Regions from separate parts of the Enterobacter cloacae complex sp. HYC033_NIDB genome, predicted to be linked through region 3. Evidence: predicted binding sites of a transcription regulator. Region 3 holds the regulator's gene; each other region holds the start of a gene.
The links. The regulator CRP, encoded in region 3, controls carbon source genes, mostly activating them, when cyclic AMP is high. The targets are predictions, from matches to a motif close to ATGTGANNNNNNTCACAT.
Positions count from the first base shown of each region.

Region 1: the regulator CRP is predicted to act here: its motif matches at 1,927-1,944, upstream of O1721_RS05350 (YjcB family protein).
Region 2: the regulator CRP is predicted to act here: its motif matches at 1,799-1,816, upstream of udp (uridine phosphorylase).

Region 1 is NZ_CP115123.1:1,127,847-1,132,281, reverse strand. Features, by position in the region: gene O1721_RS05360 (sensor domain-containing diguanylate cyclase) at 1-435, opposite strand, end outside; one part of gene O1721_RS05355 (IS3-like element ISEc27 family transposase) at 448-1,361, opposite strand; one part of gene O1721_RS05355 (IS3-like element ISEc27 family transposase) at 1,361-1,676, opposite strand; gene O1721_RS05350 (YjcB family protein) at 2,007-2,288, shown strand; partial or broken gene O1721_RS05345 (IS5 family transposase) at 2,599-3,396, shown strand; gene O1721_RS05340 (hypothetical protein) at 3,883-4,435, shown strand, end outside.
Region 2 is NZ_CP115123.1:989,695-994,129, reverse strand. Features, by position in the region: gene rmuC (DNA recombination protein RmuC) at 1-774, opposite strand, end outside; gene udp (uridine phosphorylase) at 914-1,675, opposite strand; gene O1721_RS04730 (dienelactone hydrolase family protein) at 1,935-2,741, shown strand; gene metE (5-methyltetrahydropteroyltriglutamate--homocysteine S-methyltransferase) at 2,789-4,435, opposite strand, start outside.
Region 3 is NZ_CP115123.1:350,436-354,870, forward strand. Features, by position in the region: gene O1721_RS01790 (phosphoribulokinase) at 1-772, shown strand, start outside; gene O1721_RS01795 (OsmC family protein) at 867-1,271, opposite strand; gene crp (cAMP-activated global transcriptional regulator CRP) at 1,582-2,214, shown strand; gene O1721_RS01805 (YccS/YhfK family putative transporter) at 2,272-4,359, shown strand; gene argD (bifunctional acetylornithine/succinyldiaminopimelate transaminase) at 4,356-4,435, opposite strand, start outside.

The sequences.
Region 1 (4,435 bases), 780 kb from region 3:
TATCGGCAACGAGGTCAGTTTTTCATTAAAAGCCAAAAAGAAATAACCACTGCACTGTCTGCCATGCGCTGAGAATTTACACAGCACGCCGCTTTGCAGCCGCGCATAGCCTGGGTGCTGAGGGGAAAATACCGCCCGGCCAATATGCTCTTTCCAGTAGATCACCCGCCAGGCGCGGTGATGCCGCTGCAACAGGGTGCTGGCAAGAAAATCCGCCACGTTAAAGGCGTGACACGTCACGTCGCCGGCACAAACCACGCGCGGCCCGTCTGCGGATTCGACACTGACCCATGAGAGATTTGCCCCCAGTGCGCTGTTGATAATTTCCAGCATTTCAACCGGCGAACACTGCGCGTTGAGTTGCGGCATCAGCTTCGCCAGGGCGTGCAGCGCCTGCATGCTGTCGTTAATAATCTCGCGTCTTTTTTCTTTCATTTGGATTGGCCCCTATATTTCCATACACTTTTTATCACTTAACCCATTACTGGTTCGCCGCCGCAGATATTCCCGTGGCGAACGATACCCCAGTGCACTATGCGGATGCCATTCGTTGTAATGTTCGAAGGCCTCCGCAAGGTTCTTTACCGCTGTTAACCCGTCGGGTTTCGGCATGATGCTGATGTAATCGCGCTTCATCGTTTTCACGAAGCTCTCTGCCATCCCGTTGCTTTCCGGGCTACGTACCGCCGTATGTTTAGGCTCCAGTCCTACCATTCTGGCGAACTGACGCGTCTGATAAGAACGGTAGGCTGAACCGTTGTCTGTCAGCCACTCAACTGGGGATGTCGGCAGGCTGTTACCGAAACGACGCTCCACGGCACCCAGCATGACGTCCTGCACGGTTTCACTGTCATATCCACCGTTACTGGCCGCCCAGTAAAGTGCCTCGCGATCGCAACAGTCCAGAGCGAACGTGACCCGCAGTTTTTCACCGTTATCACAGCTGAACTCGAAGCCGTCAGAGCACCACCGCTGGTTACTTTCTCCAACGGCCACTTTCCCTGTATGCGCCCGCTTCGATGGCGGTATTTCCGGTTTACGCTCAAGCAGCAGCGCATTCTGACGCATGATGCGGTATACGCGTTTGGCATTGATCACCGCCATGTCGTCAGTTTCTGATTGTCTGCGCAGCAGTGCCCATACCCGACGATAACCATAGGTGGGCAGATCGCCGATAACGGTATGGATACGGGCCAGCGCGTCAGTATCATCAGGCTTGCGCTTGCACCGACGATCCTGCCAGTCCTTCGACCGACGGGCCATGGCATGCAGTTGCGCACGTGAGACCCGGAGGCAACGACTGACAAGGCTTATTCGCCATCCTCCGGCAACAAGGGCACGTGCGCTATCCACTTTTTTTGTCGGCCATATTCAACGGCTTCTTTTAGCAGCTCGTTTTCCATGGTTTTCTTGCCCAACAGGCGTTGCAGCTCTTTAATTTGCTTCATCGCAGATGCCAGCTCCGACGCGGGCACAACCTGTTCTCCTGCGGCAACGGCTGTAAGGCTGCCTTCCTGATACTGCTTACGCCACAGGAACAGCTGACTGGCAGCAACGCCATGCTGACGGGCGACCAGCGACACGGTCATTCCGGGCTCAAAACTCTGCTGAACAATGGCGATTTTTTCCTGAACACTTCGCCGTCTGCGCTTCTCTGGACCTAAAACATCAATCATTCGGACTCCAACGACTAGTCTAAAAACTAGTATTAAGACTATCACTAACTTAAGTGATACCAACTGTCTGGAGATTCAGGGGGCCAGTCTAAAACGCTATACAGCCGATGGCGTTTTGCAAAGGTTTTACTATCTGGATGAAATAAAAATAAAAATTCCGACCAGACGTCGTTCTGAGCGACGACGATATATTTTCCCCGGCAATAATCCCACTTTTACCTCACGCGGATACTGGCGAATAAAACAGCAAATGTGATATAGTTCACACATCTTATGTAACGAGAAACATTGTTTCATTCCAGTTCGTCTGTTTTGTCGAGGATGGGTTTTATGGCAACCATTACCACCAGCATGGTGCTCCTGCGCTGGCCGTTGTTGAGCGCGGTTTTGATGTTCCTGGCCAGCACGTTAAACATTCAGTTTCGAAAGTCCGACTACGCAGGTCTTGCTGTGATTAGCACCCTGTTAGGGTTGGGCGCCGCATGCTGGTTCGCGACAGGTTTGCTTGGCATTACGCTGGTAGACATTGCCGCCGTCTGGGAAAACATTAAAGTGGTGATGGTTGAAGCCATGAGCCACACTCCGCCAGACTGGCCGATGGTGATTACCTGATAGCCTGTTATAAAAAAACCCAGACATTGTCTGGGTTTTTTGTTTTTCACGCATCTGGATATCAGAACGGTTAGGTTTACCTGATATACCATTAATAATTTCATGGAAACGATAAATGCTTATATAGTAGAGAAAATTATCAAAATCTTTTCGACAAAACCTACAAAGCGTAATGTTATATGTAAAGTTTTTTATAACATACTCTGTGAAACATTACATTGTTATCAGCGACTACTAAGTGGATAGGTTAGGCTGTGTCCCTTAATCATCTGAGTTATAGTAACTATCTGTTTCCAGAATATGTTGAACTATGGCTCGCTACGTTCTACCCGATGATGCATGGACTCCCATTCAGCCCTTATTGCCTGCGCAACCGGATTCACCACGTGCAGGACGGCCATGGGCAGAACATCGCATGATCATCAACGGCATGTTCTGGATACTGTACTCAGGAGCGCCATGCCGCGATTTGCCTGAACGATACGGCCCATGGGAAACCGTTTACAACCGCTTTAATCGATGGTCAAAATCGGGAGTGATTAGCATTATTTTCAATAAGTTACTCTCATCTATTGACGCTCATGGACTCGTTGACTGGTCAGCAACGGCTCTAGAGCGCAAAAAACATCCCGATATCACCGGAGATAATAGCCGGGGTCGCTCTCGCGGCGGTTTGGCACCAAAATCCATCTGGTTACAGACGGAAGTGGCCTCCCGTTAACATCGTGCTGAGCCCCGGACAAGCCCACGAGAGTCAGTTCGCACAACGTCTTCTGGATAACATTGGCATTCAGCGCCAGACCGGTACTATGAAGCGCCGTGGTCATGCGGTACTGGCTGACAAGGCATATTCAGGGCATGCATTACGTTATGAACTGAAAAATAAAGGTATAAAGGCAGTTATTCCTCGAAAATCAAATGAAAAATGGCGTCGGATGGTCGTTCACAGCTCGATCGTGTTATTTACCGCAAGCGCAATGCTGTTGAACGATGTTTTGGCCGCCTGAAAGAATACCACCGCGTAGTAACACGTTATGACAAAACGGCGAGAAATTATCTGGCGATGGTGACACTGGGCTGTATCCGGCTCTTTTATCAACAGGTATGAAATTAAGGGACACAGCCTAGTCTGATGGACTGTGAAGTGCCTGTTAACCCCGAGCCTAGTCATTCGAAGATTGCGTTGAAACCTCTTGGAAACCGCACGCTGAATACTTTTTCACTTATTGAAACCATCTAAAGAACTGCTCAAAAAAACATCCTCCCCCTGCGAAATAAAGAAATCCGCGCCAGTGACTAACTTTTCATTTCTTATGCGTTCAACTCTGAGTTATAGTCAGTAACAGCGACATACTCAATCACTTAGGCAACACCAATAAGTGAGGGCGGTAGCATACCCTAGTCTTAAATTGATTAACCTATCGATAGTAAAATCAAAAAAAGTCTTAAAATTTTGCACTAAAACAATACGCTGCTGATCATCCTAACAGTTATATATTTCATAAAATCACTAAATTTCCGGCTAGACTAAATGAAAATATATTCCTTATGATTTATCTCCAAATTAGTAGATCCTATTACAAAAGGAATCATAATGAAAACGAACAAAAGATTTACCTCTGTGAGAAGCAAGATGGAAAGCCAAAAAAGAAAATTTGAAAAAATAATGAAGCAAAATAAAACAAATGAAGAAAAAACATCAATTATATTTAATGAATTATCACTACTAAGACAGACTTCTACTACAGCAGCAATACATGCCTACAAAAACTTCTTAAGCATTGAAGATGCCGATAAGTTAATGCGCGCAAGATATATATCCAATGACGAAAATATATTTAAAATCAGTCAGATACACACCATTGAAAAAGAAACAAGCACGGATGTTATAAATTGGGTAACAACCACATTATCATATTTCTCAAATGAAATTAATGAATTTCTAGTAATGAGAAATAAATTCGTTAAATCACTGATGAATTCATCATTTAGTGAAGCAGCAAAACTATTAGATGAAATAGAACATAAGTTTGGAAAAACTTTTTGGAGTTTAACAAACAAAATGATACTAGTCTATTTCAAAAAAGATTTGGCAGAATTCAATCGTATTTCTAAAGAAATGCAATTACTCGAACATTCATATTCTA
Region 2 (4,435 bases), 640 kb from region 3:
TTTGGCGTCGATAACCACATCTTTGCCCTGCGGCAGACGAACAATGACATCCGGCTGCATCCGCGAGCGCGTATCGTTCTCAATGCTGACCTGCGTTTCATATTCGTATCCTTCGCGCAGGCCAGAGGCCTCCAGCACGCGCGTCATGACCACTTCGCCCCAGTTTCCCTGCGCTTTGTTATCACCTTTCAGTGCGCGTGTCAGGTTAACCGCCTCCTGCGCCATCTGCGCATTCAGCTGCTGGAGATTACGAATTTCATGCGCCAGCGTGTGGCGCTCGCGGGCCTCCTGACCAAAGCTGTCCTGTACCTGACGGCGAAAGCCATCCAACTGCTCACGCAGGGGCGTCAGCAGGCTGTTCAGGCTCTGGCGGTTCTGCTCATCCACGCGGCGATTGCTGTGCTCAAAAATGCGGTTCGCGAGGTTCTCAAACTGCTCGCTAAGACGCTGCTCGCTGTTGATCATCTGACGGATTTTGTCTTCGGCGTGCAGTTGGGTGGACTCAAGACGGGTGGTCACTTCCCGGAGATCGGCCTCCAGCGAGGTGTTGATATCACGCAGATTGCGCAGTTCGTTATTGAGCAGTTCGCACTCGTCGCGCCAGTGGTCACTCAGCGCAAGCTGTTGTTTCGTCGCGCTGAGTTCGGCGACGATCTCTTCGCGCTCTGCCAGCTGTTCGGCTTTCTGCTGCGCATGCTGGTAGCCGGAAATGAGCCAGCCAATCCCCACGCTCACCAGCGCAACTACCGCATAAACCAGGATTGAGATATCCACAATGCCCCCTGCATCCACGTCTAACCCGCACAAAATAGAATTGTGCTGTATGAACGTCCAGTTTGAAAGGGTTTTCCTGCGAGGCGTTACGCAAAAAGAAAAGGCCGAGCATGTCGGCCTTTTAGCACTGAAGAGAGAATTAGATCAGGCGGCGCGCCGCTTCAACCACGATTTTCACCGCATGGCTTTCAGTCTGCTTCATGGTTTCAGCGTTCGGGATCTCCTGCTGAGTCCGGTTGACGATTACGCCCGCCACCATACCGGCACGCAGACCCTGGCTTGCGCACATGGTCAGCAGCGTCGCAGATTCCATTTCGTAGTTCATGACGCCCATCGACTGCCACTCTTCCATGGAGCCTTTGAAACGGCTCACCACGCGACCAGAGAAGGTGTCGTAACGCTCCTGGCCCGGGTAGAAGGTGTCGGAAGAGGCAGTTACGCCCACGTGGGTGGTGGCGCCCACGGACTTCGCGGCTTCAACCAGCGCGGTGGTGCATTCGAAATCGGCCACTGCCGGGAATTCCATCGGTGCAAAGTGCAGGCTCGCCCCGTCCAGACGCACGGAGGCGGTGGTAACCAGCACGTCGCCCACGTTGATGTGCGGCTGAATGGCGCCGGTGGTGCCGATACGCAGGAAAGTACGAATGCCCAGCTGCGCCAGCTCTTCAACGGCGATAGAGGTAGACGGGCCACCAATACCGGTAGAGCACACGATCACCGCTTTACCGTCCAGCTCTGCGCGCCAGGTGGTGAATTCGCGATGGGCTGCCAGCTTAACCGGCTTATCCATCAGCGCGGCGATCTTTTCCACACGCTCAGGATCGCCAGGGACGATAGCAAGCGTAGCCCCTTGTAAATCGTTTTTAGTGAGGCCGAGATGAAAAACATCAGACTTAGACATAGGTGACTCCTCTGTGGGTCGGTTTGTCAGAAGAAGTAAAACGGTACTTTACAGAAGCAATGCGCATCATTTCGTGACACACCTCACCATGAATGAAAATGATTGCAGTTAATTTCCATAAAATAGTGATTCACATCACATTAACAAGTTATATCGCCGGGTGCTGCACAAAAGATAGACGCTATAAGGCACTGTGGGTTGTTAACCTGGTGTCTATATTTATCTTTGCGCTAATCCATTCATTGGTACGGAGAATGCCATGACTGAAAAAACCGGTTTTGCACCTGCTGCGGCCCCGCACGCTTCAACCATCGTCTCAACCCCTGAAGAAGCCATTACCGCAGGCGAGACCTCCATTCCCTCCCAGGGAGAGAACATGCCAGCGTACCACGCGCGGCCAAAATCTGCCGATGGCCCGCTGCCCATCGTGATCGTGGTGCAGGAAATATTTGGCGTTCATGAACATATTCGCGACCTCTGCCGCCGTCTGGCGCTGGAAGGTTACCTGGCCGTTGCGCCGGAACTCTATTTCCGTCAGGGCGATCCGAATGATTACAGCGACATCCCGACGCTGTTCAGCAACCTGGTCAGCAAAGTCCCGGACGCGCAGGTGCTGGCCGATCTGGACCACGTTGCCAGCTGGGCGGCGCGCAACGGTGGCGACCCGCACCGTCTGATGGTGACCGGCTTCTGCTGGGGCGGACGCATAAGCTGGCTGTATGCCGCGCACAATCCGCAGCTGAAAGCCGCTGTGGCCTGGTACGGTAAACTGGTGGGTGAAAAGACTCTGAACTCGCCAAAGCATCCGGTTGATATCGCCACCGATCTCAATGCCCCGGTGTTAGGGCTGTATGGCGGTCAGGATACCGGCATTCCGCTTGATACCGTCGAGACCATGCGCCACGCGCTGCGGGCGGCAAACGCGACGGCGGAGATCGTGGTGTACCCGGATGCGGGACACGCGTTTAATGCCGATTATCGTCCGAGCTATCACGCAGAATCGGCGAAAGATGGCTGGCAGAGAATGCTGGCGTGGTTCAGCCAGTACGGCGGGAAGAAAGCGTAATACAAAAAGCCCGGTGGCGGCTGCGCCAACCGGGCAATCCAGCCCAACTACGCCTGACGCAAATTCTGCGCCGCCTGCACCATGTTCGCCAGCGCCGCGCGGGTTTCAGGCCAGCCGCGGGTTTTCAGGCCGCAGTCCGGGTTTACCCACAGACGTTCCGCCGGGATGCGCCGGGCGGCTTTTCTCAGCAGCGCTTCAATCCACTCCACGCTCGGCACGTTAGGAGAGTGAATGTCGTACACGCCCGGCCCGATTTCGTTCGGGTAGTCGAACTCTTCGAACGACTCCAGCAGCTCCATATCTGAACGCGAGGTCTCGATGGTGATCACATCGGCGTCGAGCGCGGCAATGGCGTCCATGATGTCGTTAAATTCGCAGTAACACATGTGGGTGTGGATCTGCGTGTCGTCCTTCGCGACGGCCGCGTTGAGGCGGAACGCCTCCACGCCCCACGTCAGATAAGCATCCCAGTCGCTGCGACGCAGCGGCAGGCCTTCACGCAGCGCCGGTTCGTCGATCTGAATGATGCCAATCCCCGCCGCTTCCAGATCCGCCACTTCATCACGCAGCGCCAGGGCGATCTGTTTGGCGATGGTTTCCCGGGATACATCTTCACGCGGGAACGACCAGCAGAGAATGGTCACCGGCCCCGTCAGCATGCCTTTTACCGGTTTGTCGGTCAGAGACTGGGCATACTTCGCCCACTCCACGGTGATCGCTTCCGGGCGGCTGACGTCGCCGATCACCACCGGCGGCTTCACGCAGCGGGAGCCGTAGCTTTGCACCCAGCCGTTCTGGGTAAAGACGAAGCCGTCCAGGTGTTCACCGAAGTATTCCACCATATCGTTACGCTCGGCCTCGCCGTGCACCAGCACGTCCAGACCCAGACGTTCCTGCTCGACGATTGCCTGTTTGATGTGTTCCGCAATGCCGGTGCGGTAATGATTCGCATCCAGATTGCCCTTTTTGAAGTCCAGACGCAGGCCGCGGATCTCGGTAGTCTGCGGGAAGGAGCCGATGGTTGTGGTCGGCCACGCGGGCAGGTTAAAGCGCGCACGCTGGGCTTCGGCGCGCACTTCATACGGGCTCTGGCGCTGGCTGTCCCGGGCAGTGATGGCCGCCAGACGTTTTTCCACCACAGGGTTATGCACGCGCGTCGAGTGACGGCGCGCCTGGATCGGCGCGCTCCAGTCGGTAATCGCTGCCGTGTCGCCGCTGTTTAACGCGTCGCGCAGCAGAGCCAGCTCCTCACATTTTTGCAGGGCGAAGGCAAACCAGCTTTTCACCTCAGGGTCGAGTCGGGTCTCCACGCTCAGGTCGATCGGGCTGTGCAGCAGGGAACAGGAAGAGGCTACCCACAATTCACGTTTACCGACAATATCCTTAATTTGTGCATATTTCTCAGTGAGATCGGCGCGCCAGACGTTACGACCATTCACCAGACCGGCAGAGAGCAGCCACTCCGCAGGCAGACGCTTGTGCAACTCTGCCACATCGTCTTTGCCGTGAACGAGATCAACGTGCAGACCCTGAACCGGCAGCGCAGTAATGGTGTCGAGGTTAGGCGTTACGCCCTCGAAATAGGTGGTCAGCAGCAGCTTCACCTGGCCCGTGAGCGCGTCATACGCCGGTTTGAAGGCATCCAGCCACGCCTGCGGCAACTCAAGCACCAGCGCCGGTTCATCGATTTGCAC
Region 3 (4,435 bases):
CTTACGGGCGGCAGAGGTAGAAGGCGACAGCTTTCACCGCTACACGCGCCCGGAGATGGATATGGCCATCCGCAAAGCGCGCGATCTGGGTAAACACATCAGCTACTTCGGCCCGGAGGCCAATGACTTCGGCCTGCTGGAGCAAACCTTCCGTGAATACGGGCAAAGCGGTACCGGGCAGTCCCGCAAGTATCTCCACACCTACGATGAAGCCGTGCCCTGGAACCAGGTCCCCGGCACGTTCACGCCCTGGCAGCCGCTGCCGGAACCGACTGACGTGCTGTTTTACGAAGGATTGCACGGCGGCGTGGTGACGCCTCAGCACGACGTGGCGCGCCACGTGGATTTGCTGGTGGGGGTGGTGCCGATTGTTAACCTTGAGTGGATCCAGAAGCTGACGCGTGACATGAGCGAGCGCGGCCATTCGCGAGAGGCGGTCATGGACTCGGTGGTGCGCTCCATGGACGATTACATCAACTTCCTGACGCCGCAGTTCTCCCGAACCCACATTAACTTCCAGCGCGTCCCCACCGTGGACACCTCCAACCCGTTCGCTGCAAAAAGCATCCCGTCGCTGGACGAGAGCTTTGTGGTGATCCACTTCCGCAACCTGGAAGGCATTGATTACCCCTGGCTGCTGGCGATGCTACAGGGTTCGTTTATTTCGCACATGAATACGTTAGTGGTACCGGGCGGAAAAATGGGGCTGGCAATGGAGCTGATCATGACACCGCTGGTGCAGCGGCTGATGGAAGGAAAGCAGATCGCGTGACACCTGTTGCCGGATGGCGCTTCGCTTATCCGGCATACGTTCGTGCAGTTGTAGCTTTTGTAGGGCGGGTCAGCGCAGCGCCACCCGCCAAAAATTAAGCCGCGATCACTTCATACGAATGGGTGATTTTTACCGCTTTCTCCAGCATTAACGCCACAGAGCAGTATTTTTCCGCAGACAGGTCAACCGCACGCGAGACCGCCGCATCCTTCAGTTCTTTGCCGGTGACGATAAAGTGCAAATTAATATGCGTGAACAGGCGGGGCGCCTCTTCACGACGTTCCGACGTCAGCTTCACTTCACAATCGGTCACGTCATGACGGCCTTTTTGCAGGATCGACACCACGTCGATCGCGCTGCATCCGCCCGCCGCCATCAGCACCATTTCCATCGGGCTTGGCGCTTTATCGCCGGAGTTGCCATCCATCAAAACCTGGTGCCCGGAAGCAGACTCGCCCAGGAACGTTAACCCTTCAACCCATTTCACACGCGCTTGCATATTCACTCACTCCAACGTTGCATTTTTTATGACAGATTACGTGTACGTTACATTTCTCGCAACGGAAGGCGACCTGCGTCATGCTGAAGCGAGACACCAGGAGACACGCGGCGAAAGCTATGCTAAAACACTCTGGATGCTACAGTAATACATTGACGTTACACATGTATGCAGAGGACATCAAACTTTACTGGCTGCGAAACGTTACGACAGCCGACTTCCCAGGTATGGGTAAGAATTCGATTGCAACCCCAGAGTCCGGATGCATCTTATGACTCTGGTGACAGCTTATAACAGAGGATAACAGCGCATGGTGCTTGGCAAACCGCAAACAGACCCGACTCTCGAATGGTTCTTGTCTCATTGCCACATTCATAAGTACCCATCAAAGAGCACGCTGATTCACCAGGGTGAAAAAGCGGAAACGTTGTATTACATCGTTAAAGGCTCGGTGGCCGTGCTGATCAAAGATGAAGAAGGGAAAGAGATGATCCTTTCTTATCTGAACCAGGGCGATTTTATCGGTGAACTGGGCCTGTTTGAAGAAGGCCAGGAACGTAGCGCCTGGGTTCGTGCAAAAACAGCATGTGAAGTGGCTGAAATTTCTTACAAGAAATTCCGTCAGCTGATTCAGGTCAACCCTGACATCCTGATGCGTCTTTCTTCCCAGATGGCACGCCGTCTGCAAGTGACCTCTGAGAAGGTGGGTAACCTCGCCTTCCTGGACGTGACCGGTCGTATCGCGCAGACGCTGTTGAACCTGGCGAAACAGCCAGACGCCATGACCCACCCTGACGGTATGCAAATTAAAATTACCCGCCAGGAAATCGGTCAGATCGTCGGCTGCTCCCGTGAAACAGTGGGCCGTATCCTGAAGATGCTGGAAGACCAGAACCTGATCTCTGCCCACGGTAAAACTATCGTGGTCTACGGAACCCGTTAATTTCGGTCAAACGGCGTGCCGCCGCAGGGTGGCACGCCGTTTTTGTCTCTACTCCTCATGTGGCGCAGGCTGATCTATCACCCGGAAGTTAACTACGCACTGCGACAAACGCTGGTGTTGTGTCTTCCCGTGGCCGTGGGCCTGATCCTCGGACATCTTCAGCAAGGCCTGCTGTTTTCTCTTGTGCCCGCCTGCTGCAACATTGCCGGTCTGGATACGCCGCATAAACGCTTTTTTAAACGTCTGATTATTGGCGGCTGCCTGTTTGCCGGCTGTAGCCTTGCCGTACAACTCTTACTGGCCCGCGACATTCCTCTGCCGCTGATCCTGACCGTGCTGGCGATGACGCTCGGCGTCACCGCCGAAATCAGCTCGCTGCACGCCCGCCTGCTTCCCGCGTCGCTGATTGCCGCCATCTTCACCTTAAGCCTTGCGGGCAATATGCCGGTGTGGGAGCCATTGCTGATCTACGCCCTCGGCACGCTGTGGTACGGGCTGTTTAACTGGTTCTGGTTCTGGCTGTGGCGGGAACAGCCGCTGCGCGAATCCCTGAGCCTGCTCTACGTGCAACTTGCTGAATACTGCGAAGCAAAATACACCCTGCTCACTCAACATACCGACCCGGAAAAATCCCTGCCGCCGCTGCTGGCGCGCCAGCAAAAAGTGGTGGATCTGATCAGCCAGTGCTATCAGCAGTTGCACATGCTTGCCGCCAACAAAAATCATGAATACAAGCGGCTGCTGCGAACCTTCCAGGTCGGGCTGGATTTGCAGGAGCATATCTCCGTCAGCCTTCATAATCCGGAAGAGGTGCAAAAGCTGGTGGAGCGCAGCCATGCGGAAGCGGTGATCCGCTGGAACGCGCAGACCGTCGCGGCCCGCCTGCGGGTGCTGGCTGACGATATCCTCTATCACCGCTACCCGACGCGCTTTAACATGGACAAACAGCTCGGCGCGCTGGAAAAGATTGCGCGTCAGCACGCGGATAACCCGGTCGGGCAATTTGCTGCCTGGCATTTCAGCCGCATCGCCCGGGTGTTACGCACCCAGCGCCCGCTTTATGCCCGGGACCTGATGGCCGATAAGCAAAAACGGCTGCCGCTGCTGCCCGCGCTCAAAAGCTATCTATCACTGAAATCTTCCGCCCTGCGCAATGCCGCGCGGATCAGTGTGATGCTGAGCATCGCCAGCCTGATGGGAATGGCCCTGCACCTGCCGAAACCCTACTGGATCTTAATGACCGTGCTGTTTGTCACCCAGAACGGCTATGGCGCCACGCGGGTGCGCATTCTGCATCGGGCGGGCGGTACGATGGCGGGGCTGATTATCGCGGGCGTGACGCTGCACTTTCACGTGCCGGAAGGCTATACCCTGGCCGGTATGCTGGCGATCACGCTGGTGAGCTACCTGATCATCCGCAAAAACTACGGCTGGGCGATGGTGGGCTTTACGGTCACGGCGGTGTATACCCTGCAACTGCTCACGCTTAACGGGGAACAGTTTATTATTGCCCGGCTGGTCGATACGCTAATTGGCTGCCTGATCGCCTTTGGCGGCATGGTCTGGTTGTGGCCGCAGTGGCAAAGCGGGTTGCTGAGGCAGAACGCCCACGACGCGCTCGAAGCCGATCAGCAGGCCATTCGTCTTATTCTAAGCGATGACCCGCAGCCCTCTCCGCTGGCCTACGAGCGCATGAAGGTCAACCAGGCGCATAACGCCCTGTTCAACTCCCTTAACCAGGCCATGCAGGAGCCGGGCTTTAACGCGCACTATCTGGCTGACATGAAGCTGTGGGTCACGCACAGCCAGTTTATCGTCGAGCACATCAATGCCATGACGACGCTGGCGCGGGAGCACACGATGCTGACGACGGATCTGGCGCAGCGCTATTTGCAGTCGTGTGAAATTGCGTTGCAGCGCTGTCAGCAGCGTCTGGAGTATGACGCGCCGGGCGAGTCAGGGGATTCGAACATTCTGGAAGCGCCGGAGACGCTGACCCACGGGCCGATGAGCACCCTTGAGCAGCATTTACAGCGCGTTCTCGGGCACCTGAACACCATGCACACCATTTCGTCGGTGGCATGGCGTCAGCGCCCGCATCACGGGATTTGGTTAACGCGCCGGTTAAAACGAACCGCGTATTAGCCGCTGACGATCTTCGCGACCGCCGCGGCAAAACGGGTTAATCCGTCTTCGATGTCTTTGTCTTCCACCACCAGCG